4 regions of the Rhizobium sp. 768_B6_N1_8 genome follow, and region 2 is predicted to be linked to each of the others. Evidence: predicted binding sites of a transcription regulator. Region 2 holds the regulator's gene; each other region holds the start of a gene.

Region 1 (5,397 bases), 960 kb from region 2:
CATAGGCCATCTTGTCTGGCCCAGCAAAGCGCCCGGAACCGCCGTGTTTCACGAAGTCTATCCTTACGTCGCGGCTGCTGTCATCATCCTTGCGATGTTTCTGGGTGGTGTTCTGCTGGTGGGTGCAGCAGAGGCGCGCCGCCTGCGCCAATTGGCGCAAGCGGCGATTTTCGAAGCGAACCACGATAGCCTGAGCGGCCTGTTGAACAGGCACGGGCTTCTCGCACTGCTGGAAGAGCTGGAAGATACCGATGTTGCGCCACCCCGGCTCTATCTGGTCGATCTCGATGGATTCAAGGCTGTCAACGACGCCTGGGGGCATGCGGTAGGGGATGACCTGATCCGGATCGTCTCGAACGCCCTGATCGCCTGTCACCCTGAAGTCGTTGCGGCCGCCCGGCTGGGAGGCGACGAGTTTGCGCTGGTGCAGATTGGAACCGCCGCGCGTGGGGAGATAGAAGAGACTATTCTGGCGCTGTTCACCGAGCCCTTCAAAATCGAAGGGCGAACGATCGAAGTTGGCGCAAGCATCGGAGCTGCCGCACGTGACGGAGACGTACCGCCTTTGGAGCTTCTCCGCAGGGCGGATATGGCGCTCTATCGTGCCAAGGCAAACGGCAGAGGCCGGGCGATCGAATACGACCCGGAGCTGGATCTGGAACGCCAGAGGGTCGCCGAAATGGAAGCTTTGTTGAAGAGCGCCATTAGCAATGGTGCGATCGAAGCCTTTTTCCAGCCTCTCGTCTCTGCTGCGACAGGTGCTGTTACTGGTCTTGAAGCGCTAGCGCGTTGGCGAGTTCCAACAGGGAACATAAGCCCTGAGATTTTCATCCCGCTCGCCGAAAGGTGCGGCCTCATCGATGCGCTCGGCGCTCATATGCTGAAAACATCGATCGGGCATGCCAAGAACTGGCCTGGCCTGTCATTGTCGGTGAACGTTTCGCCGGTCCAACTCTGCAATCCGGAATTCGCCGCCGAAGTGATCTCGCTTCTGCAGGAGCTCGATTTCGATCCGAAGCGTTTGACATTGGAGATCACGGAAGGCGTCCTGATGACAAATCCGGAACAGGCCCGCAGGTCGATAGATCACCTCAAACAGGTCGGTATAAAATTCGCGCTTGATGACTTTGGCTGCGGCTATGCAAGCATCGGCGCATTGCGGCAGTTCGGGTTTGATCGCATGAAGATCGACCGTTCGCTCGTATCCGCTCTCGACCAAGCCTCGAATGGCGCCGATGTTCTGAGAGCCACCATCTCCCTGGCGACCGCTCTGCAGATTCCCGTGACAGCTGAAGGTATCGAGAATACGCGCCAGGCGGCGATCCTGCGTGAGGCCGGCTGCGACCAGCTGCAGGGCTATCTGATCGGAAAACCTATGTCGGCACTCGAGATATCCAGCAAGCTTCAAGAGCTTGCCGCATAGATTGCGGCAGCACACTCGGGTGGTCGTCCGGTCCTCGGAGCATTTTGGCGTCTGAAAACGACATTTTCACGCATTGCTGCGGCAATCGACCGCAGCCCTGCGGCAATAGGGCCGCACCTCATTTACGAAGGCTTTGTCAGCGCGCGATTCACTAGGAAAGTCAGTGACTTCAGCGACTTATGCACAGCGTTGCATTTCATGTCACCCGTCACAAACTGTCATCAAACTGTAATAATAGACGCCTAGCCGCCTTCCCGTGACGAGGAAATTCAGCGCCCCTGACAGTGGACACCCCCTCCATGGCGCCGAGCCTCGTCGTCCTTTCGTTCCATCAGGGAAGAGTCGCAAATGCTCACCAAGAAACTTCTTTCGGCCTGCCTCGGCGCCGGCCTGGTTGCCGCTCTGGCAGTCTCGGCCTCCGCTGCCGATATTACCGGCGCTGGTTCGACCTTCGTCTATCCGGTTCTTTCGAAGTGGTCGGCAGACTACAACAAGGAAACCGGCGACAAGCTGAACTACCAGTCGATCGGTTCGGGCGGCGGTATCGCCCAGATCAAGGCTGCAACGGTTGACTTCGGCGCTTCCGACGCCCCGCTCAAGCCGGAAGATCTGACGGCTGGCGGCTTTGGCCAGTTCCCGCTCGTTGTCGGCGGCATCGTTCCCGTCATCAACGTCAAGGGCATCAAATCAGGCGAACTGAAGCTCTCCGGCAAGGTCCTCGCTGACATTTACCTCGGCAACGTCACCAAGTGGAACGACAAGGCCATCGCCGATCTGAACCCGGGCCTGAAGCTGCCCGACAGCCAGATCGCAGTTGTTCACCGTTCGGACGGCTCGGGCACCTCCTTCAACTGGACCAACTTCTTCTCCAAGGTAAACCCGGACTGGAAGTCGAAGGTTGGTGAAGGCACTGCCGTTAACTGGCCGGTCGGCATCGGCGGCAAGGGCAACGAAGGCGTTGCTGCTTACGTTACCCGCGTCAAGGACTCGATCGGTTACGTCGAATACGCCTACGCCCTGCAGAACAAGCTGCCCTACGTTCTCATCCAGAACGCTGCCGGCCAGTATCCGAAGCCGAACGCTGAAAGCTTCTCGGCTGCCGCTGCAAGCGCAGAATGGGGCAAGGCTCAGGACTTCTACCTGATCATGACCAACGCTCCGGGCGAAAAGGCCTGGCCGATCACGGCAACCACCTGGGCCATCATGTACAAGGAGCCGAAGGACGCTGAACGCTCCAAGGCTGCTTTCTCCTTCTTCAAGTGGGCTCTCGAAAAGGGCCAGAAGGAAGCTTCCTCGCTCGATTACGTTCCGCTTCCGGACACGCTCGTGAAGCAGATCGAAGATTACTGGACGGCCTCTTTCAAGAGCTGATCCTGACGAAACTGCGGTCGGGGCGGAAAGCCAAGCTTTCTGCCCCGAATGCCTTTGACACCCCCTCAAAGCAGCAGAGCGTACGGATATGAGCGAAGCATTGGCATCGCTGCCCGCCGACACCGCGGGCGTGAAGCGCCGCGACGGCGCCGCAGGCGATCGGATTTTTTATTGGATAGTTTTGGGCTGCGGCCTGTTTGTTCTCGCCGCTCTGCTGGCAGCGGCGATCTCCATGGCCATGGGCGGGCTTCTTGCCTTCCGCACCTTCGGCTTCGGCTTCCTGACCGGCACCGAATGGGATCCGGTTGCTCAGCAATTCGCAGGTCTCGTGCCGATCTACGGCACGCTGGTCACCTCGGCACTCGCCATGATCATCGGCGTTCCCGTTAGCCTCGGCATCGCGGTTTTCATTACCGAAGTTGCGCCGCGCTCCATCCGCGGACCGATCGGCGGTGCCATCGAGCTTCTCGCCGGCATCCCCTCGATCATTTACGGCATGTGGGGTCTTTTCACCTTTGCTCCGTTCATGTCGGATTACATCCAGCCGGTGCTCATCGACTGGCTGGGTCCGATCCCGCTGATCGGTGCGCTGTTTTCGGGTGCCCCGCTCGGCATCGGCATGCTGACCTCAGGCATCGTGCTGGCGATCATGATCATCCCCTTCATCTCGTCGGTCATGCGTGACGTCTTCCTAGTCGTCCCCGCGCAGCTGAAGGAATCGGCCTATGCGCTTGGTTCGACAAAGTGGGAAGTGGTGCGCGACATCGTCATTCCGCACACCCGCACTGCCGTTGTCGGTGGCATCTTCCTTGGTCTCGGCCGCGCGCTCGGCGAGACCATGGCGGTCACCTTCGTCCTCGGCAACACCCATAACATTGCCGTGTCGCTGATGGAGCCCGGCACCTCGATTGCCGCGACGCTCGCCAATGAGTTTGCCGAGGCTTCGGACGACCTCTACCGGTCGTCGCTGGCAGCACTTGGCCTCATCCTCTTCGTTGTCACCTTCATCGTTCTGGCGGCCGCCAAACTCATGCTGGTGCGTATGGCAAAGCAGAGGGGGGAATAATCATGGCTACCTATTCGGGCTCCCTCTACCGCCGCCGCCAGATCGGCAGCGCAATCGCGCTGACGCTCTGCGGCATCGCCACCGTACTCGGCCTGGTCTTTCTGGTGTGGATACTCTGGACGACGCTGGTCCACGGTCTGTCTGCGCTGAGCCCCAGCCTTCTCACGGAAATGACACCGCCGCCCGGCGAAGACGGCGGCGGTCTCGCCAACGCGTTCATGGGCAGCCTGCTGATGGTCGTTCTCGCCGTTGTGATCGGTACACCGATCGGCGTGCTCGCCGGCACCTACCTGTCGGAATTCGCCCGCGGCAAGAAGCTCGGCGAGGCCATCCGCTTCGTCAACGATATCCTGCTCTCTGCGCCGTCGATCATCATCGGCTTGTTCGTCTATGAAGTGGTCGTCCGTCCGACCTCACGCTTCTCCGGCTTTGCCGGCGGCATCGCGCTCGCCTTCATCTTCCTGCCGGTCGTGGTGCGCACGACCGACGAGATGCTGAGGCTGGTTCCCGATGTCATGCGTGAGGCAGCCCTTTCGCTCGGCATTCCGCGCTGGAAGGTCACTCTCAACGTCCTCTATCGTGCCGCCTCCACGGGTATCCTCACCGGTATCCTGCTTGCGATCGCCCGCATTTCGGGCGAAACCGCGCCGCTCCTCTTCACGGCTCTGAACAATCAGTATTGGAGCCTGGATATGTCGCAGCCGATGGCGAACATTCCCGTCGTCATCTTCCAGTTTGCCATGAGCCCCTATGAGCAATGGCAGAATCTTGCATGGGCCGGTGCCTTCGTGATGACGGCCGTCGTTCTAATCCTGAGCGTCGTATCGCGCTCCGTCCTGAACCGAAAAGGTGGGAAATGATGCTTCAGTCTGCAGACACTATCGATACTGCCAGCAAGCTGGAAAAGCCGATGGCGAGAGATAAGATCTCCCTCGAGAAAGTCAATTTCTATTACGGCGACGCCCACGCGATCAAGGATGTGAGCCTGAGCTTCCCGGAGCGCCAGGTCTCGGCCCTGATCGGTCCGTCCGGCTGCGGCAAGTCCACCCTGCTGCGCATCCTGAACCGCATCTACATGCTGTATCCGAAGATGCGCGCCACCGGCTCGATCAAGCTCGACGGCAAGAACATCCTCGACCCGAGCTTCTCGATGAATGAACTGCGCGCCCGCGTCGGCATGGTGTTCCAGAAGCCGGTGCCGTTCCCGATGTCGATCTATGACAACATCGCCTATGGCATTCGCCACCACGAGCGCCTCAACAAGGCCGATATGGACGTGCGCGTCGAGCAGGCGCTGCGTCAGGCCGCTCTCTGGGATGAGGTGAAGGACAAGCTGAAGGGCAGCGGCCTCGGCCTTTCGGGCGGCCAGCAGCAGCGTCTTTGCATCGCCCGCGGCGTGGCGCTGCGTCCGGAGGTGCTGCTTCTCGACGAGCCGACCTCGGCCCTCGACCCGATCTCGACTGCCAAGGTCGAAGAGCTGGTCGCGCAGTTGAAGGGCGAGTTCACGATCGTCATCGTCACTCACAACATGCAGCAG
Region 2 (5,397 bases):
GGTCGCCTTCGTCGCCCAGGCGCCGAGCAGTCCACTCGATCCCTCCACGGCGCTTCCGGTTCAGGTCTACATGTGGGCCAACGAAGCCGAGCGCGCATTCGTGGAAAGAACCTCGGGTGCCATTATCGTCCTGCTCCTGTTCCTGATCGTCATGAACATGGGAGCTATCCTCTTGCGTCGTCGCTTTGAGCGCCGCTGGTAAACGGAGTAGAGATCATGAACATGTTGACGGAAGCTGCAGTTGAGAAGGCGCTGGACCAGAAAATGAGCAACGTCCCGTATAAGATGATCGGACAGGATGTCTCCGTTTATTACGGCGAGAAGCGCGCGCTTTTCGATGTCAATCTGAACGTCCGCGAAAACACCGTGACCGCCCTGATCGGCCCGTCGGGCTGCGGCAAGTCCACCTTCCTGCGGTCGCTGAACCGCATGAACGACACGATCGATGGCTGCCGCGTCACCGGCAAGATCACGCTCGACAGCGACGATATCTACGATCCTGACATCGACGTCGTCGAACTCCGCGCCCGTGTCGGCATGGTGTTCCAGAAGCCGAATCCGTTCCCGAAAACAATCTATGAAAACGTCTCCTACGGACCGCGCATCCACGGCCTCGCCAAATCCAAGGCCGACCTGGACCAGATCGTCGAGACGAGCCTGCAGCGCGCCGGCCTCTGGAATGAGGTCAAGGATCGCGTGCATGAATCCGGCACCGGCCTTTCCGGCGGTCAGCAGCAGCGTCTGTGCATCGCACGCGCCGTTGCCGTCAGCCCGGAAGTCATCCTGATGGACGAGCCCTGCTCGGCGCTCGACCCGATCGCGACTGCCAAGGTCGAAGAGCTGATCCATGAGCTGCGTGAAAACTACACCATCGTCATCGTGACGCATTCCATGCAGCAGGCCGCGCGCGTATCACAGCGTACGGCCATGTTCCACCTCGGCAACCTGGTCGAGGAAAACGACACCGACAAGATGTTCACCAATCCCGACGATCCGCGCACCCAGGACTATATCATGGGCCGGTTCGGCTGATTTTGGCGATGTGAAGCCTTCCCGATTTTCGAGGACAAAGCCCCATGGCATCGACACATATTTTTTCCGCTTACGATGACGATCTGAAATTCCTGTCCCGGCGCATTTCCGAGATGGGTGGTCTTGCCGAACAGATGGTCGGCGAGGCCGTCCGTGCGCTGGTCAACGGCGACACTGCGCTCGCCCAGAAGGTCATTTCCGACGACGTGATCCTTGATCACGCGGAACGCGAAATCAACGACAAGGCGATCGTCACGATCGCCCGTCGCCAGCCGATGGCCTCCGACCTTCGCGAGATCATGGGTTCGATCCGCATCGCCGCCGACCTCGAGCGTGTCGGCGACCTCGGCAAGAACACCGCAAAGCGCGTCATCGCCGTCCAGAGCACCGGCGTTCCGCGCAAGCTCGCCCGCGGTCTCGAGCATCTCTCCGAACTGGCGCTCGTCCAGCTCAAGGAAGTGCTCGACGTCTATACGACGCGTTCTGCGGACAAGGCCAAGTCCATCCGCGAGCGCGACGACGAGATCGACGCGATGTACACCTCGCTGTTCCGCGAACTCCTCACCTACATGATGGAAGATCCGCGCAACATCACGAGCTGCACGCATCTTCTCTTCTGCGCCAAGAACATCGAGCGCATCGGCGACCATGCGACCAACATCGCTGAGACGATCTATTACATGGCAACCGGCGCCCAGCCGGAGGGTGAGCGTCCGAAGGACGACAGCTCCAATACCGTCGGTGCGGTGACGGAGTAATCCGGACCTGCCAATTGCGTGCGCGCCCTGCGCTGGGGCGCGCAAAGGTCGCAGCCAATTCCAAGTTTCTGCATGGTCCGTTGCTTAAATCACCCCCGGTTTAAGGATCATGCATTAGGAGACTGACACGCATGATCCCAAGAGTTGCAGTTGTTGAAGATGAAGAGGCGCTGAGTGTGCTTCTCCGCTACAACCTCGAGGCTGAAGGTTTCGAGGTGGATACGATCCTCCGTGGCGACGAGGCCGAAATCCGGCTTCAGGAGCGCACGCCGGACCTGCTCATCCTTGACTGGATGCTGCCGGGCGTTTCCGGCATCGAACTCTGCCGCCGGCTGCGCATGCGGCCGGAGACCGAGCGCCTGCCGATCATCATGCTGACGGCACGCGGCGAAGAGAGCGAACGCGTTCGCGGTCTCTCGACCGGCGCGGACGACTATGTCGTCAAGCCCTTCTCCACGCCGGAACTCGTTGCCCGCGTCAAGGCGATGCTGCGACGCGCCCGTCCGGAGGTTCTCTCCACCGTTCTGAAGTGTGGTGATATCGAGCTCGATCGCGAAACCCATCGCGTTCATCGCAAGAGCCGCGAAGTGCGCCTCGGCCCGACCGAATTCCGCCTGCTCGAATTCCTGATGTCGTCGCCGGGCAGGGTCTTCTCCCGCTCGCAGCTTCTGGATGGCGTCTGGGGCCACGATATCTACGTGGACGAACGTACCGTCGACGTCCATGTCGGGCGCCTGCGTAAGGCGCTGAACTTCTCCAACATGCAGGATGTCATCCGCACCGTCCGCGGCGCGGGATATTCCATGGAAGCCTGATCCGAGTGATCGGAGGTCCAGACGGGTCGCTCGCTTGCCGGGCGGCCCGTTTGCTTATCTGGTGTCCTTCTGAAGAAACAGCGATGGGTAGGCCCGCCCTGTCCGTCGAGCTTGAAGCGACCTGTCTCGGCGAAGCACAGCTTCTTCTGGAAGCCGACACTAGGCGCCGAAAGCGAACTTCAAGAGGGTTTGCTTTCTACAGACGAATGCGTGCAAGAACTCGATCAAGAGCCTTTTGCAGAGCCACAGCGCCACCGAAATCGCGAAAGTCTTCGAGCACCTGTTCATTCAATCCGCCCTTGGTCGAATGCTCGCCGATGAGTTCATCAAAACTCGCGACAGGTTTCGAACGGGCAGCATGGGCGAGGCCGGAAAACAATTGACGGAGGTAGGCGTCGCCAGCCGTTCTCGAAAGCCCTTGGCTCTGCAGCCAGGTCGACGTCGCGTCCAGGATGCCGAAATAGGTGGCCATCAGGCAGCTCGCCACCGCGAGAAGTTCGAACTCAGGTCTGTTTTCAACCTGGATCGCCGTTCCGAGCGCCGAAAAGAGGGCGTGGGAAACCTCGTCGGGCGGGTAGATCGCAGTCGCGCCCTGAAGATCTGCGATGAACGGAAGTGGAATTGCCAGGCTCAGGCGAACTGGCTGATCGATCCACGCCAGCAGTTGATCCATTGGCGTGGCCGCGACGAAGCTGATGACATGGTGGCCCGGCCGAAATCGGAGCGAGCGGATGACCTCCTCGGCAATTTGCGGCCTCACCGCCACAAATACGAGATCGGATCGGTCGAGAACATCCTGGTTCCCCAAAGCGATCGACACATTCCGGTTTGCCGCCGCAAGGCGGGCGGCGACGCTTGCGCTGCGCGGTGACAGCACGATCGGTGTGTCGCGAAACGCTGTCTTGCCCAATCCGGTGACGACGGCCTCGGTAATCGTGCCCGTCCCGACGAACCCCATTGTCATCCGCTTTGGATCGATCTCCATTGGCACCCCTGACCGACTGTTTGCGCCGTGCTACTCCACGAGAATACCGCATCTGCATCAGAAAATCGCGTTACAGCGCCATGACCACCGTTCCATGCCAGCCTGGGGCTGAAACACATCGGTGGTGTTGGCCACGTAACTTCGCATTGTCAGGCATGGTGAACGACCGGCAGAGATCGGCCTCCGGCAGATAGTCGTGGTCAGGAGCGGTTTTCCAGTCCTCCTGTGCCGGCTAAAAAAATCACCCCTCCGCGCATAGGCGAGGAGGGGTGATGGTACGTTGCGTCTGTTGGAAGATCGCGGGTCAGGCGACCCGGACAGCCTTGCGGCGTTCGCTGACCGGCTGGTAGGCGAGGCGCTGGTGATAGTTGCAATAGGGCGAGGAATCCGGGGAGTCGCAGCCGCAGAAGTAGAAGTCGTCCTTCAGCGGATCGCCGACCGGCCACTTGCAGGTGCGCTCCGTCAGTTCCGTCAGGCCAAGGCGGCGTGAAATCGGCACGACCACATTCTTGGCCGGCACGTATTCCATTTCCTCGACCGTTTCGATCTCGATCTCTTCCTTCAGCATCGTTGCGCCCTGCTGGCGGGTAACGGTGCGGGTGGTGATGCGAGACGCATAGTTCGGGGCGCGCGGAGCCGACGTATTGCGCTTCGTTGCGCGCGCAGCGGTTGCCGTGCCGCCGGCCTTGGCGCGGCCGGGAAGACTGAGCCGGTGAACCTTGCCGATAACAGCGTTTCTACTCACTCCGCCAAGCTGCGCAGCGATCTGGCTGGCGCTCAGCCCCTCTGACCAAAGCTTCTTGAGCTTCTCGACACGCTCGTCTGTCCAGTTCATTGCCCTGTCTCCACCTTTCGCGTTGGTGATGGCAGAATCCCTCACCGTTGCCTCGGAAGTCTCCGAAGCAAGAAACGCCTGATCAATTTTGGTGACTAGTTCCGCCGCATGCAGTCTAGTAATTGAACTTTAACCTAGTGTGAGCCTGACTCTGTGACAAGAGTCGCGTGAATCCGATGAATCCGAATTCGGGGTTTTCCCCAACTTGCTTCCCCGGAGAGTCATTTCTGCAACATTAGCTGTTGATAGACCTGCAAGTCTGATTTGAGGCTTGACGCATGTGCTAAATCCTCAGTTTTGTTGACATTGCAGTGCGAAAAGTAAATAGTGCTTCCTGCCGCCGCAAGGCGGCATTTTTGATTTTTCGGGCCTGGTTTTCTTAGCCGGAGTCCGTTGCCTTAGAGCCTGACCAGGAGATTGCGCCATGGCTGAAGCCTCGCCGCTTTATGATACCTATTCTCGTGCCCCGCTGCGGTTCGAGCGAGGCGAGGGCGTGTGGCTGATCACCGAAACGGGCGAGCGATATCTGGATTTCGGCGCGGGCGTTGCCGTTACCTCCGTGGGGCATGGCAATCCGCACGTTGTGGCCGCTCTCAAGGATCAGGCCGACAAGGTCTGGCATCTCTCCAATATTTATGAAGTGCCGGGGCAGGAGAAGCTCGCCAAGCGTCTGACGGATGCCACTTTCGCCGACAAGGTGTTCTTCACCAATTCAGGCGCCGAGGCTCTCGAATGCGCCATCAAGACTGCGCGCCGCTATCAGTTCTCCAAGGGGCATCCGGAGCGCTTCCACATCATCACCTTCGATGGCGCCTTCCACGGCCGTACGCTGGCGACCATCGCCGCCGGCGGCCAGGAGAAATATCTCGAAGGTTTCGGCCCGAAGACCCCTGGTTTCGATCAGGTGCCCTTTGGCGATGTCGAGGCTGTCCGTGCCGCTATTACCGACAAGACCGCCGGCATCCTCATCGA
Region 3 (5,397 bases), 2.9 Mb from region 2:
CGGTAACGACATGTGAAAACGAAAACTAAAGCGTGGCAAGCGAATCCTGGACATCGCGACACGCTTTAGACTTGATCCTTTCACTCCGCTTTGCGACAACGCGGATATGAAAGAACCGTCCTCCACGCTCCGCGAAACCGACGACGAGGCCCGCAAGCTGGCGCGCACTCTCTTGCGCTCCGCCCGCTATGCTGCCCTCGCCGTTCTCGATCCCGAAACCGGCTTTCCCTTCGCAAGCCGGGTTCTCCTCGGCACCGACATAGACGGCGTGCCTGTTATTCTCGTTTCCGCGCTCTCGACCCACACGAAAGCGCTCGCTGCCGATGCCAGGGCCTCGCTCCTGACCGGCGAGCCCGGCAAGGGCGATCCGCTCGCCCATGCCCGCCTGACGACCCAATGCCGTGCGGAACAGGTGGAGCGGGATACGCCTCTCCACGCGCGCATCCGCACTCGTTTCCTCAACCGTCACGCCAAGGCGAAACTCTATATCGATTTCCCTGATTTCCGTTTCTTCCGGCTCATCCCGCAATCGGCCAGCCTTAATGGCGGATTCGGCCGTGCTTACATTTTGGACGGCAGCGATCTCGTGATTCACTCCGAGGCAAATGATCACATCGCTGAAAAAGCTGACGCCGCAGTGCAAGATTTAGTAGCGCGCCATCCGGACCTCATGTTAGCGCTGACATCCAGGCTGAAGGCACCTGAAGCGGGTCCCTGGCGCATATGTGGGGTCGATTCCGAAGGTTTTGATATGATTTCAGGTGACTTATTGATGCGTTGCGAGTTCGACATACCCGCTGAGGACTTAGATCACATTTGTTCAAACATATCTAAAATAGCATACCTGATACCTTAAATTTAGGTATATACAATCTTCGAGCCCAATTGCTAGTTTTCGCCGTCAGTCAAAGAACCGTCTGACGGCCTGTGCCTGTACGGATGATGTACGTTTCGCATTAGGAAGAAAAAATATGGAAACCTCTGATTTGGCCGAGCACACCAATGTGGCGGCAGCTTTATTATCGGCCATGGCCAACCCCAAGCGTTTGCTGATCCTCACCAGCCTGGTAAAGGGAGAAGTGCCTGTCGGCGTTCTCGCCACCCAGGTCGGCCTGAGCCAGTCGGCCCTCTCCCAGCATCTGTCGAAATTGCGCGCTCAGAAGCTGGTCAAGACCCGTCGTGATGCACAGACGATCTACTATTCCAGCAACTCCGAGCCGGTCATGAAGATCCTCGCGACGCTGGAGGATATCTACGTGGCTCAGAACCGGAGCAGGTCTGCAGCCTGATGTCAGCGCTGACATGATGTCAGTCTGAGCAGCGTTCCAGGGAAATGCTTCCGCGGGCGCCGCTTAACGATTTTCAGCACGTAAAACCTTTGGGACCGGCAATTCGCAAGAATTGCCGGTCCCGTCTGTGTCAGAACGACAGGTTAGCTGCCCACCACTCCGTTGCTAGCGCGCGTCAGCACGACGAGCGACGGACGCGCCGGCACACCCGGCTTGAAGTCCGGCCAGTTAGTGCCGGCATCTTCCATTGAGGTCGCATCCTCGTTATCGGCCATGCGCAATTCACCCGGATGCTGGACCGAGAGGAAGACACTGGAGCCGTCCGAGGTAAAGGTCGGCGAGCAGGTCTCCGAACCGACAGGCGCGATATAGATGAGCTTCGGCAAAGCGCGGCCCGAACCCTCCGTATCCATCACATAGACGGAATCGGCGATGCCCTCAGGCGGCGGGCCGTCGGTGGTCACCCAAAGGCGGCCTGCTGGATCCACGGCAAGGTTATCGGGGTCGGTGAACCAGCCGGCCGAGGTGGTCGCCGGGTGGAACATCGCCTGGTCTTCGGGCTTGGCCGGATCGCCGCAGAGCACGAAGACGTCCCACTTGAAGCTCTCAGCGGCGTAATCGGGCTTATCAGGACCGCCTGGCGTTACAAGCTCCAGCAGATGCCCATGCGGGTTGGGGCCACGTGGATTGGCAACGTTGACCTGTTCCTTCTCGTCGTCCCCCTGGCCCTTCGGCAAGCGATCCTCGTTTTCGGTCATCGCCACATAGAGCTTGCCGGTGCCGGGATGCGGGATGAAGCCCTCCGGCCCGTCCATCGGCGTCGCACCAACAAGGTCGGCGGCAGTGCGGGTGGCGAGAACCACGTCTGCCTGCGTCTTGAAGCCGGCTTCCGCCGTCAGCGGGCCTTCGCCGGCGATCAGCGGGATCCAGCGCATCGTGCCGTCGCTTTCGAACTTGGCGACAGACAGCGTGCCGTGATCGAGCAGATCCTTGTTGGCGGCGCGATCGTTGGGGTTCCACGGATCGCGGGTGACGAAGCGGTAGATATATTCGAAATCGTCGTCATCGCCCATGAAGACCACGACGCGGCCGTCAGGCGCGACGCAACATTGCGCGCCTTCATGTGTCATGCGGCCGAGCGAGGTGCGCTTGACCGGCTTTGCCGTCGGATCGAAGGGATCGATTTCGACGACCCAGTCGAAACGCATCCACTCGTTCGACTCTTCCTCGAACTTGAAGCGCGGCTCGACGCGGCTGACGGAATAGATGTCGTTCTCATCCTCGTCCCAACCCTGGCGCTCGACCAGTTCCTGGTTCGGCAACTTGGTATAGTCGCCGGCAAAAACATCCATCGCGCCTTCTTCGCCTGAGAGCATCGTGCCCCAGGGTGTGATGCCGCCATTGCAGTTCGAGATCGTGCCGAAGACAACCGTGCCGGTCGGATCGGCCTTGGTCTTGAGCCGGTCGTCGCCGGCAGCCGGGCCGGAAATGCCGATCTCCGTACTCATGTGGATGCGGCGGTTATACTTGCCGTCCTTGACCACGTGCCATTGATTGCCATCCTTGCGCACTTCGAAAACGGATACGCCGACAGCAGCCATGACGGCGCGGATTTGATCCTCGGTCGTCTTCTCGCGGTAGTTGTCAGCGGTCAGGCCCGGGAACATCAGAAAGGGCGTCGCATATTCATGGCTGACGACCATCAGGCCGTGATCGGAGCTCTTTTCGCCCCACGGCAGCGGCAGGAACTGCGTGAAGTCATTGTTGTAGCCAAACTGGCGCTCGGCCGCCTTGCCATTCAGCTTGGCGACATCGAATTCCGGGCTGTCGGTAAAGAGAGCGTCGCCCCAGCGAATGAGGATCTGGCGCTCGTAACCATCAGGCCAATGGTCGGCGGTGTCGCGCACGCGCTTCAGTTCGGGGAAAGTAAGGGTCGACTCGGCAGCTTCTGCCCTCGTTGCTTCGAGCGCCGGCGCAAAAGCAGCCGCACCCATGGCGGCGATGAAGCCCTTGAGAACGGTACGGCGACGAACGCCTTCTTCGAGAATGGTGCCGTAGCTCGGCGCAAATGCACGCCGCGGATTGGGACGCGGTCTGGTTTTCTGGCGGTCCGTCATGACTACCTCCGGTAAAAATGGTTGAATTTCAAGGAAATGAATGAAATGCCCTCGGCCATTGCGGCCATCGATTTTTGTAGCAATGCCGGGCGAAGGATTGATGACGCCCGAAGTGTCCGGCAACGGCAGACAGCGGCGCTTCTTCGGCTTGACGCCTTGCCGGGCGCTGATAATTTGACCGGGCAGTAAAAATAAACGGCACCAAGCCTTGAACGGGAACGGCCTCCCCAACGGCCAGGAGAACAGCATGTCCAACCGCCTGAATGCAACGCCAAACGACCTTCGCGCCTTTTGGATGCCCTTTACCGCAAATCGCCAGTTCAAGAAGGAACCGCGCCTCTTCGTGAGCGCCAAGGATATGTACTACCAGACCCATGACGGGCGTCAGGTTCTGGACGGTACGGCTGGCCTCTGGTGCGTGAATGCCGGCCACTGCCGCCCGAAGATCACCGAGGCGATCAGCGAACAGGCCGGCGAACTCGATTACGCCCCGGCCTTCCAGCTCGGTCATCCCAAGGCTTTCGAACTCGCCAACCGCCTGGTCGACATCGCGCCTGAGGGCTTGGACCATGTCCTCTTCACCAATTCCGGTTCGGAATCGGTGGAAACGGCGCTCAAGGTGGCGCTCGCCTATCATCGCGTGAAGGGCAATGGCTCACGCTTCCGCCTGATCGGCCGCGAACGCGGCTATCACGGCGTCAATTTCGGCGGCATCTCGGTCGGCGGCATCGTCACCAACCGCAAGATGTTCGGCACGCTGCTGACCGGCGTCGATCACATGCCGCATACCCACCTGCCCGGCAAGAACAACTTCACCCGCGGCGAACCCGAAATTGGCGGCGATATCGCCACCGAACTCGAGCGCATCGTCACTCTGCACGATGCATCCACGGTCGCCGCCGTGATCGTCGAACCGGTTGCGGGTTCGACCGGCGTTCTCATCCCGCCGAAGGGCTATCTGCAGAAGCTGCGCGAGATCTGCACCAAGCATGGCATCCTGCTGATCTTCGATGAAGTCATCACCGGCTTCGGCCGTCTGGGCGCTCCCTTCGCTGCTCAGTACTACGATGTGAAGCCCGACATCATCACCACCGCCAAGGGCCTAACCAACGGCGTCATCCCGATGGGTGCTGTCTTCGTGACCTCGGAAATCCATGATGCCTTCATGAATGGCCCCGAGCACATGATCGAGTTCTTCCACGGCTATACCTATTCCGGTAACCCGATCGCCTCGGCCGCAGCTCTTGCAACGCTCGACACCTACAAGGAAGAGGACCTGCTGACCCGCGCAGCCGAACTCTCCGACTACTGGGCCGACGCGCTGCATTCGCTGAAGGATTGCCCCAATGTCATCGACATCAGAAACACCGGCCTTATCGGCGCCATCGAACTCGACCCGATCGCCGGTGAGCCGACCAAGCGGGCCTTCACGGCCTTCCTCAAGGCTTACGAAAGCGGCCTGCTGATCCGCACGACAGGCGACATCATCGCTCTCTCACCGCCGCTGATCATCGAGAAGAAGCACATCGACGAACTCTTCGGCAAGCTGCGTACGATCCTGCAGAACAACATCTGAGCTCGATCGTCCCGATTGAATTCAAGGGCGAGGCTTCGGCCTCGCCCTTTCTTTTGATATCGGCGACCTCGATCGCGTTATCGGTCTCCAGCCTCAGGGATTTCCTCCAGACAGGGCAAATCAACCCAATGGAGATCCCATGCCAAGACTCGCCTTTGTCCTCCCTCTGCTCCTGCTGCTGGTATCAGCAGCACATGCCGGAACCGGGTTCCGCCAAACCACCCTGCCCGGCAAAAACGCCGATCGCTCGATGCATGTCAGCATCTGGTATCCGACCGCGTCTGACGCCACACCCGTCCTTCTCGGCGAAACACCGGCCTTCGTCGGCCAACCTGTCATCAAGGACGCCGAACCCGTGGCCGGCCCGCATCCGCTGGTCGTCCTCTCCCATGGTTATGGCGGCAGCTGGCGCAAC
Region 4 (5,397 bases), 4.4 Mb from region 2:
CATCAGCCGGGTGGAAATGCAGTTCAGCAGCGTCGTCTTGCCCGAGCCGGATTCGCCGACAATGGCGAGCACTTCACCAGGCCACAGCTCGAAGGAGACGTTCCGGCAGCCGATGCGGTTGCCGTAGAACTTCGAGAGGTCGTTGACTTTGAGAAGCGGTGTTTCGGTCATTCTGCAGCCTCCCGGGCCAGCATTTCGCCGGCATGTCCGTGCGCGCGGCGGTCTTCGCAATGGTCGGTATCGGAGCAGACGAACATGCGCCCGCCCTTGTCGTCGAGGATCACCTCGTCGAGATAGACGTCCTCTGCGCCGCAGAGCGCGCAGGGCTTGCCGAAGCGCTGGATTTCGAAGGGATGGTCTTCGAAATCAAGGCTGACGACGTCGGTATAGGGCGGCACGGCATAGATGCGCTTTTCGCGGCCGGCGCCGAACAGTTGCAGCGCTTCGGACTTGTGCATCTTCGGATTGTCGAATTTCGGCGTCGGCGAGGGATCCATGACATAGCGGCCGTTGACCTTGACCGGATATGCATAGGTCGTGGCGATACGGCCGTTGCGGGCGATATCCTCGTAGAGCTTCACATGCATGAGGCCGTATTCTTCCAGCGCATGCATTTTGCGTGTCTCGGTCTCGCGCGGTTCGAGGAAGCGCAGCGGTTCCGGGATCGGCACCTGGTAGACGAGAACCTGGCCGGCTCCGAGCTTTTCCTCCGGGATGCGGTGGCGCGTCTGGATGATCGTCGCGTCCTTGGTGTGGGTCGTGACGGCGACATTGGCGACCTTCTGGAAGAAGGCGCGGATGGAGACGGCGTTCGTCGTGTCGTCCGCACCCTGGTCGATGACCTTGAGAACGTCGTCAGGTCCGATGATAGCGGCCGTCACCTGCACACCGCCGGTGCCCCAGCCGTAGGGCATCGGCATTTCGCGGGAAGCAAAGGGCACCTGATAGCCGGGAATGGCGATCGCCTTCAGGATCGCCCGGCGGATCATGCGCTTGGTTTGTTCGTCGAGATAGGCGAAATTGTAGGTGGCGAGATCACTCATTCGGCGGCCTCCTTTTGGGTCTCGCCGCTGTTGCGGGCGGCTTCGAATTCGCGGCGCATGCGGCGGACGAGGTCAAGTTCAGCCTGGAAGTCCACATAGTGCGGAAGCTTCAGGTGCTCGACGAAGCCGGTCGCCTGCACATTGTCGGAATGGGAAATGACGAATTCCTCGTCCTGTGCCGGCGCGGTAATGTCCTCGCCGAGCTCTTCAGCCCGCAATGCGCGATCAACCAGCGACATGGCCATGGCCTTGCGCTCGCTCTGGCCGAAGACGAGGCCGTAGCCGCGGGTGAACTGCGGCGGAGCCTTGGCCGAACCTTTGAACTGGTTGACCATCTGGCATTCGGTGAGCTGGATCGTGCCGAGCGAGACGGTGAAGCCAAGCTCCGGCACGTCGAATTCCACCTCGACCTCGCCGATGCGGATCTCGCCGGTGAAGGGGTGGTTGCGGCCGTAACCGCGCTGCGTCGAATAGCCGAGTGCCAGCAGGAAGCCTTCGTCGCCGCGGGCAAGCGCCTGCAGGCGCAGATCGCGGGTCATCGGAAATTCCATCGGCTCGCGCGTCAGGTCGCCCGTCTCATGGTCCTCGGGAAGCTCGCCATCGTTTTCGATCAGCCCTTCCTGGCCGAGGATTTCGGAAACGCGCATGACGCGGCCGGTTTCGGCCTCGCGCTGTGCCGGCTCTTCCACCGTCTCGTCAGTAAGCAGCGTGGGATCGAGCAGGCGGTGCGTATAGTCGAAGGTCGGGCCGAGCAGCTGGCCGCCCGGGAGATCCTTGTAGGTGGCGGAGATGCGGCGCTCGATCTGCATGCCGGCCGTATTGAGCGGCCTGGAATAGCCGAAGCGCGGCAGCGTCGTGCGGTAGGCGCGCAGCAGGAAGATCGCCTCGATCATGTCGCCGCGCGACTGGCGCACGGCAAGTGCGGCGAGCGTGCGGTCATAGAGCGAGGCTTCGGCCATGACGCGGTCGACGGCGAGCGCCAGCTGTTCGACGATCTGCTCGATGCCGATCGCCGGCACGGAGCGGTCGCCGCGCCGGCGGTCGGCGAGCAGGCGGTGGGCATTGGCGATGGCGGCCTCGCCACCCTTGACGGCAACATACATGAGCTCAGATCTCCGTTGCTGTAATCTTGGTGGTGCGCGGCAGGCAGAGGAAACGCTTGCCCGCCGTCAGCACGATGTCGACGCCGCGCGGAAAGAGCGCGCGGTTTTCCGTCCAGAGGCGCAGGAAAGTCTCCGGCAGGCCGACAGGCGCGATCTCGGTCACGCTCTGAATGCCCGGCCCCATCAGCGCCAGGCGGCGGCCGCCTTCGAGGTCGGCAAGTTCGATCACGACCGTCGTCGAACGATCAGGGTATTCCTGTGTACCGGCGGCAAAGAGGCCGAAGGTGGAAAGCGCCGTGCCTGCTTCGATGAAGGCGAAACGCGCTTCGGCCTTTTCGGCGGTCAGCGGCGCGCCGGTGTGGAAGCTCAGCCATTCGGGAATTGCGGACTTCGCGAGCCCCGCGGAAAGCCAGACGGGGGTATCGTGGTCACAGAGCGTCAGGCCGATTGCGCTGGCGGCGATGCCGAGCAGCGCGGGCGGCGCGACGTCGGGCGCGACAGACTGGATCGTGCCGGGCCGGGCCATGCCGTCCATCAGCATCTTGAACACGCTCTGGGCCTGGAAGACCGGCTCGGTGAAGCCGCCGGTCAGAACATCGGTCTTGAGGCTCATCAGTTGTCTCCCCGCACCATGGTGAAGAAGTCGACGCGGGTCGCGGCCGTTTCCTCAGCCTTGCGATTGATGTCATCGGCGATCCGCTGGGCGATCGGCAAAAGCAGCTTTTCTTCGACGAAGCCCTTGGTGGCTTCCTCCTGCCAGAGCGCATCGAAGATCGCGGAAAGTCGCGCCTTCTCGCGGTCGGTGCCAAGCGCCTGGGCATGGCCGACGGAACCTGAGGCAAGGCGCACCGTTGCGCGCGTCACCGTCACTTCGCCGAGATTGAAGGGCGCCCCGCCGCCGCCAATGCGGCCGCGAACCATGACGAGGCCCGTCTCGGGGCCGCGCACCGGCTGCACCGCCGGCTTTTCGGCAAGCCCATCCCACGCTGCCAGTAATTCCTGTGTCTCGGCCCGGGCGAGCAGATCGACAGTGCGTTTACGCCCGTCATCCGTCCGCGCCGCAGCTTCGGTCTTCTCCGCTGCCGTCATCATCTTTTCCTCGAAATGTCTATTGATATAGACAACCATACAAGCTATACCTATCCCTAAATCGATGACGTGACAAGCGTGTGACACGGCACGCCCGAAAATGAGCTGGCCAGAAAATGATGAGGGCAGGGGTGGAATGGCAGGACTGAAGCAGGTGCAGCGGCAGACCGGAGTGGCGCTCTGGCGGCAGATTGCAGACAGGATCCGCGAGGCGATCAGCAGCGGCGCCTATGACGAAACGGGCATGGTGCCGCCGGAAACCGTTCTGGCGCTGCAGTTCGGCGTCAACAGGCACACGGTCCGCAGCGCGCTGGCTGCATTGGCGCAGGAAGGCATCGTGCGTGCGGTGCAGGGCCGCGGCACGCTGATCGAGCGTAAGGAGCGCCTGAATTTTCCGATCAGCCGCCGTACCCGTTTCACCGACGGTATCAGAGATCAGGCGCGAGAAACCCGCGCTCTCCTGCTTGGCCACGCGGAAGAGGCGGCGAATTCTGAGGTGGCTCGCTGGTTGCGGATCGAACAGGGCATGCCCGTGATCCGGCTGGAAACGGTGCGGGAGGCGGATAAGCGGCCTGTCTCGCGTGGGACGAGCTGGTTCCCGGCCGCACGCTTTGCCGGCATCGGCGAGGCCTACCGGAAGACGGAGTCCATCACCAAGGCTTTTGCGGTGCTCGGCCTGTCGGACTATGTGCGCGCCACGACGGAGATCACCGCCGCTCACGCCGATTCCGGCGATATTGCCGATCTTGAGCTGACGCCGGGCGCCGTCCTGCTGATCACCAAGGCGATGAACACCGATCTGGAGGGCGTGCCGGTGCAATATTCGATCAGCCGTTTTGCTGCCGACCGCGTCCAATTCACCATCGAAAACTGAAAACGGTAAAACTGAAAAGGCCGGGCATGAGCCCGGCCTCCAGCTTTATCCGTGTCTGATTGCGATCAGTGCGCGTTCGACATGTCGCCGAGCACTTCCTTGGAAGCGACGGTGGAATCTGCCTTCAGCTTGTAGACCATCGGCACGCCGGTCGCCAGATTGAGCGACAGAACCTGTTCGCGGCTGAGCTTGTCGAGAACCATGACCAGCGAGCGCAGCGAATTGCCGTGCGCGGCAACCAGCACCTTTTCGCCGCGCAGGACGCGCGGAAGGATTTCCGTCAGATAGTAAGGCCAGACGCGGGCGCCGGTGTCGCGCAGGCTTTCGCCGCCCGGAGGCGGAACGTCGTAGGAGCGGCGCCAGATATGCACCTGCTCCTCGCCCCACTTGGCGCGGGCATCGTCCTTGTTGAGACCGGAGAGATCGCCATAGTCGCGCTCGTTGAGCGCCTGGTCGCGGATCGTCTCGAGGTCCGGCTGGCCGACCTTGTCGAGGATCAGCGTCAGCGTGTGCTGAGCGCGGACCAGCACGGATGTGAAGGCGATGTCGAATTTGATGCCATAGTCGGCAAGTGCCTCACCGCCGGTATTGGCTTCCTGGATGCCGAGTTCGGTCAGATCAGGATCCTTCCAGCCGGTGAAGAGATTTTTGAGATTCCAGTCGCTCTGGCCGTGGCGAACGAGGACGAGGGTACCGCTCATGAAAAATGCCTCCTAGAAATGATCAATGGGAAGAAAGCCCGAGAACATCGAGCATGGAATAGAGCCCCGGTTTCTTGTCGCGCGCCCAGAGTGCTGCCTTGATGGCGCCACGCGCGAAAATCGAACGGTCGGTTGCGCTGTGCGATAGGGTGACGGTTTCGCCTTCGCCGGCAAAGAGCACCGAATGCTCGCCGATGACGGAGCCGCCGCGCAGCGTCGCAAAGCCGATCGCACCCGCCTCCCGCGCGCCCGTATGGCCGTCGCGCACGCGCACCGATTTTGCGGCAAGATCGACAGCGCGGCCCTTTGCCGCTGCCTCGCCCAAGAGCAGCGCCGTGCCCGATGGTGCGTCGACCTTGCGCTTGTGATGCATTTCGAGAACTTCGATATCCCAGTCGGCGGGATCGAGCGCTTGTGCTGCCTGCTGCACGAGAACGCTGAGCAGGTTGACGCCGAGGCTCATATTGCCCGACTTGACCACGCGCGCATGGCGCGCGGCAGCGGCAATCCTGACATTGTCCTCGTCGGAGCAGCCGGTCGTTCCGACCACGTGGACGATGCGTGCCTGCGCGGCAAGACCGGCAAAT

Evidence for each region. Region 2 encodes PhoB, which activates phosphate uptake and scavenging genes when phosphate is short. Its sites were predicted from a motif close to TGTCATNNANCTGTCAT; they were not measured.
Region 1: pstS (phosphate ABC transporter substrate-binding protein PstS) is a predicted target of PhoB. The motif match lies at 1,640-1,656, and genes of this name have one in related genera.
Region 3: AB8B33_RS15900 (PhoX family protein) is a predicted target of PhoB. The motif match lies at 3,496-3,512, and genes of this name have one in related genera.
Region 4: phnF (phosphonate metabolism transcriptional regulator PhnF) is a predicted target of PhoB. The motif match lies at 3,305-3,321, and genes of this name have one in related genera.

What each region holds. Positions count from the first base shown of each region.
Region 1 is NZ_JBPWPV010000001.1:1,114,003-1,119,399, forward strand. Features, by position in the region: gene AB8B33_RS05715 (bifunctional diguanylate cyclase/phosphodiesterase) at 1-1,423, shown strand, start outside; gene pstS (phosphate ABC transporter substrate-binding protein PstS) at 1,772-2,794, shown strand; gene pstC (phosphate ABC transporter permease subunit PstC) at 2,883-3,860, shown strand; gene pstA (phosphate ABC transporter permease PstA) at 3,863-4,720, shown strand; gene pstB (phosphate ABC transporter ATP-binding protein PstB) at 4,720-5,397, shown strand, end outside.
Region 2 is NZ_JBPWPV010000001.1:155,206-160,602, forward strand. Features, by position in the region: gene pstA (phosphate ABC transporter permease PstA) at 1-202, shown strand, start outside; gene pstB (phosphate ABC transporter ATP-binding protein PstB) at 217-1,032, shown strand; gene phoU (phosphate signaling complex protein PhoU) at 1,077-1,790, shown strand; gene phoB (phosphate regulon transcriptional regulator PhoB) at 1,922-2,605, shown strand; gene AB8B33_RS00775 (pyrroline-5-carboxylate reductase) at 2,802-3,590, opposite strand; gene AB8B33_RS00780 (GcrA family cell cycle regulator) at 3,895-4,425, opposite strand; gene AB8B33_RS00785 (aspartate aminotransferase family protein) at 4,850-5,397, shown strand, end outside.
Region 3 is NZ_JBPWPV010000001.1:3,088,685-3,094,081, forward strand. Features, by position in the region: gene AB8B33_RS15890 (HugZ family protein) at 107-856, shown strand; gene AB8B33_RS15895 (ArsR/SmtB family transcription factor) at 972-1,289, shown strand; gene AB8B33_RS15900 (PhoX family protein) at 1,433-3,406, opposite strand; gene AB8B33_RS15905 (aspartate aminotransferase family protein) at 3,654-4,982, shown strand; gene AB8B33_RS15910 (alpha/beta hydrolase family protein) at 5,122-5,397, shown strand, end outside.
Region 4 is NZ_JBPWPV010000001.1:4,593,389-4,598,785, forward strand. Features, by position in the region: gene phnK (phosphonate C-P lyase system protein PhnK) at 1-171, opposite strand, end outside; gene AB8B33_RS23210 (alpha-D-ribose 1-methylphosphonate 5-phosphate C-P-lyase PhnJ) at 168-1,043, opposite strand; gene AB8B33_RS23215 (carbon-phosphorus lyase complex subunit PhnI) at 1,040-2,146, opposite strand; gene phnH (phosphonate C-P lyase system protein PhnH) at 2,151-2,759, opposite strand; gene phnG (phosphonate C-P lyase system protein PhnG) at 2,759-3,235, opposite strand; gene phnF (phosphonate metabolism transcriptional regulator PhnF) at 3,372-4,109, shown strand; gene AB8B33_RS23235 (2,3-bisphosphoglycerate-dependent phosphoglycerate mutase) at 4,175-4,810, opposite strand; gene dapB (4-hydroxy-tetrahydrodipicolinate reductase) at 4,833-5,397, opposite strand, start outside.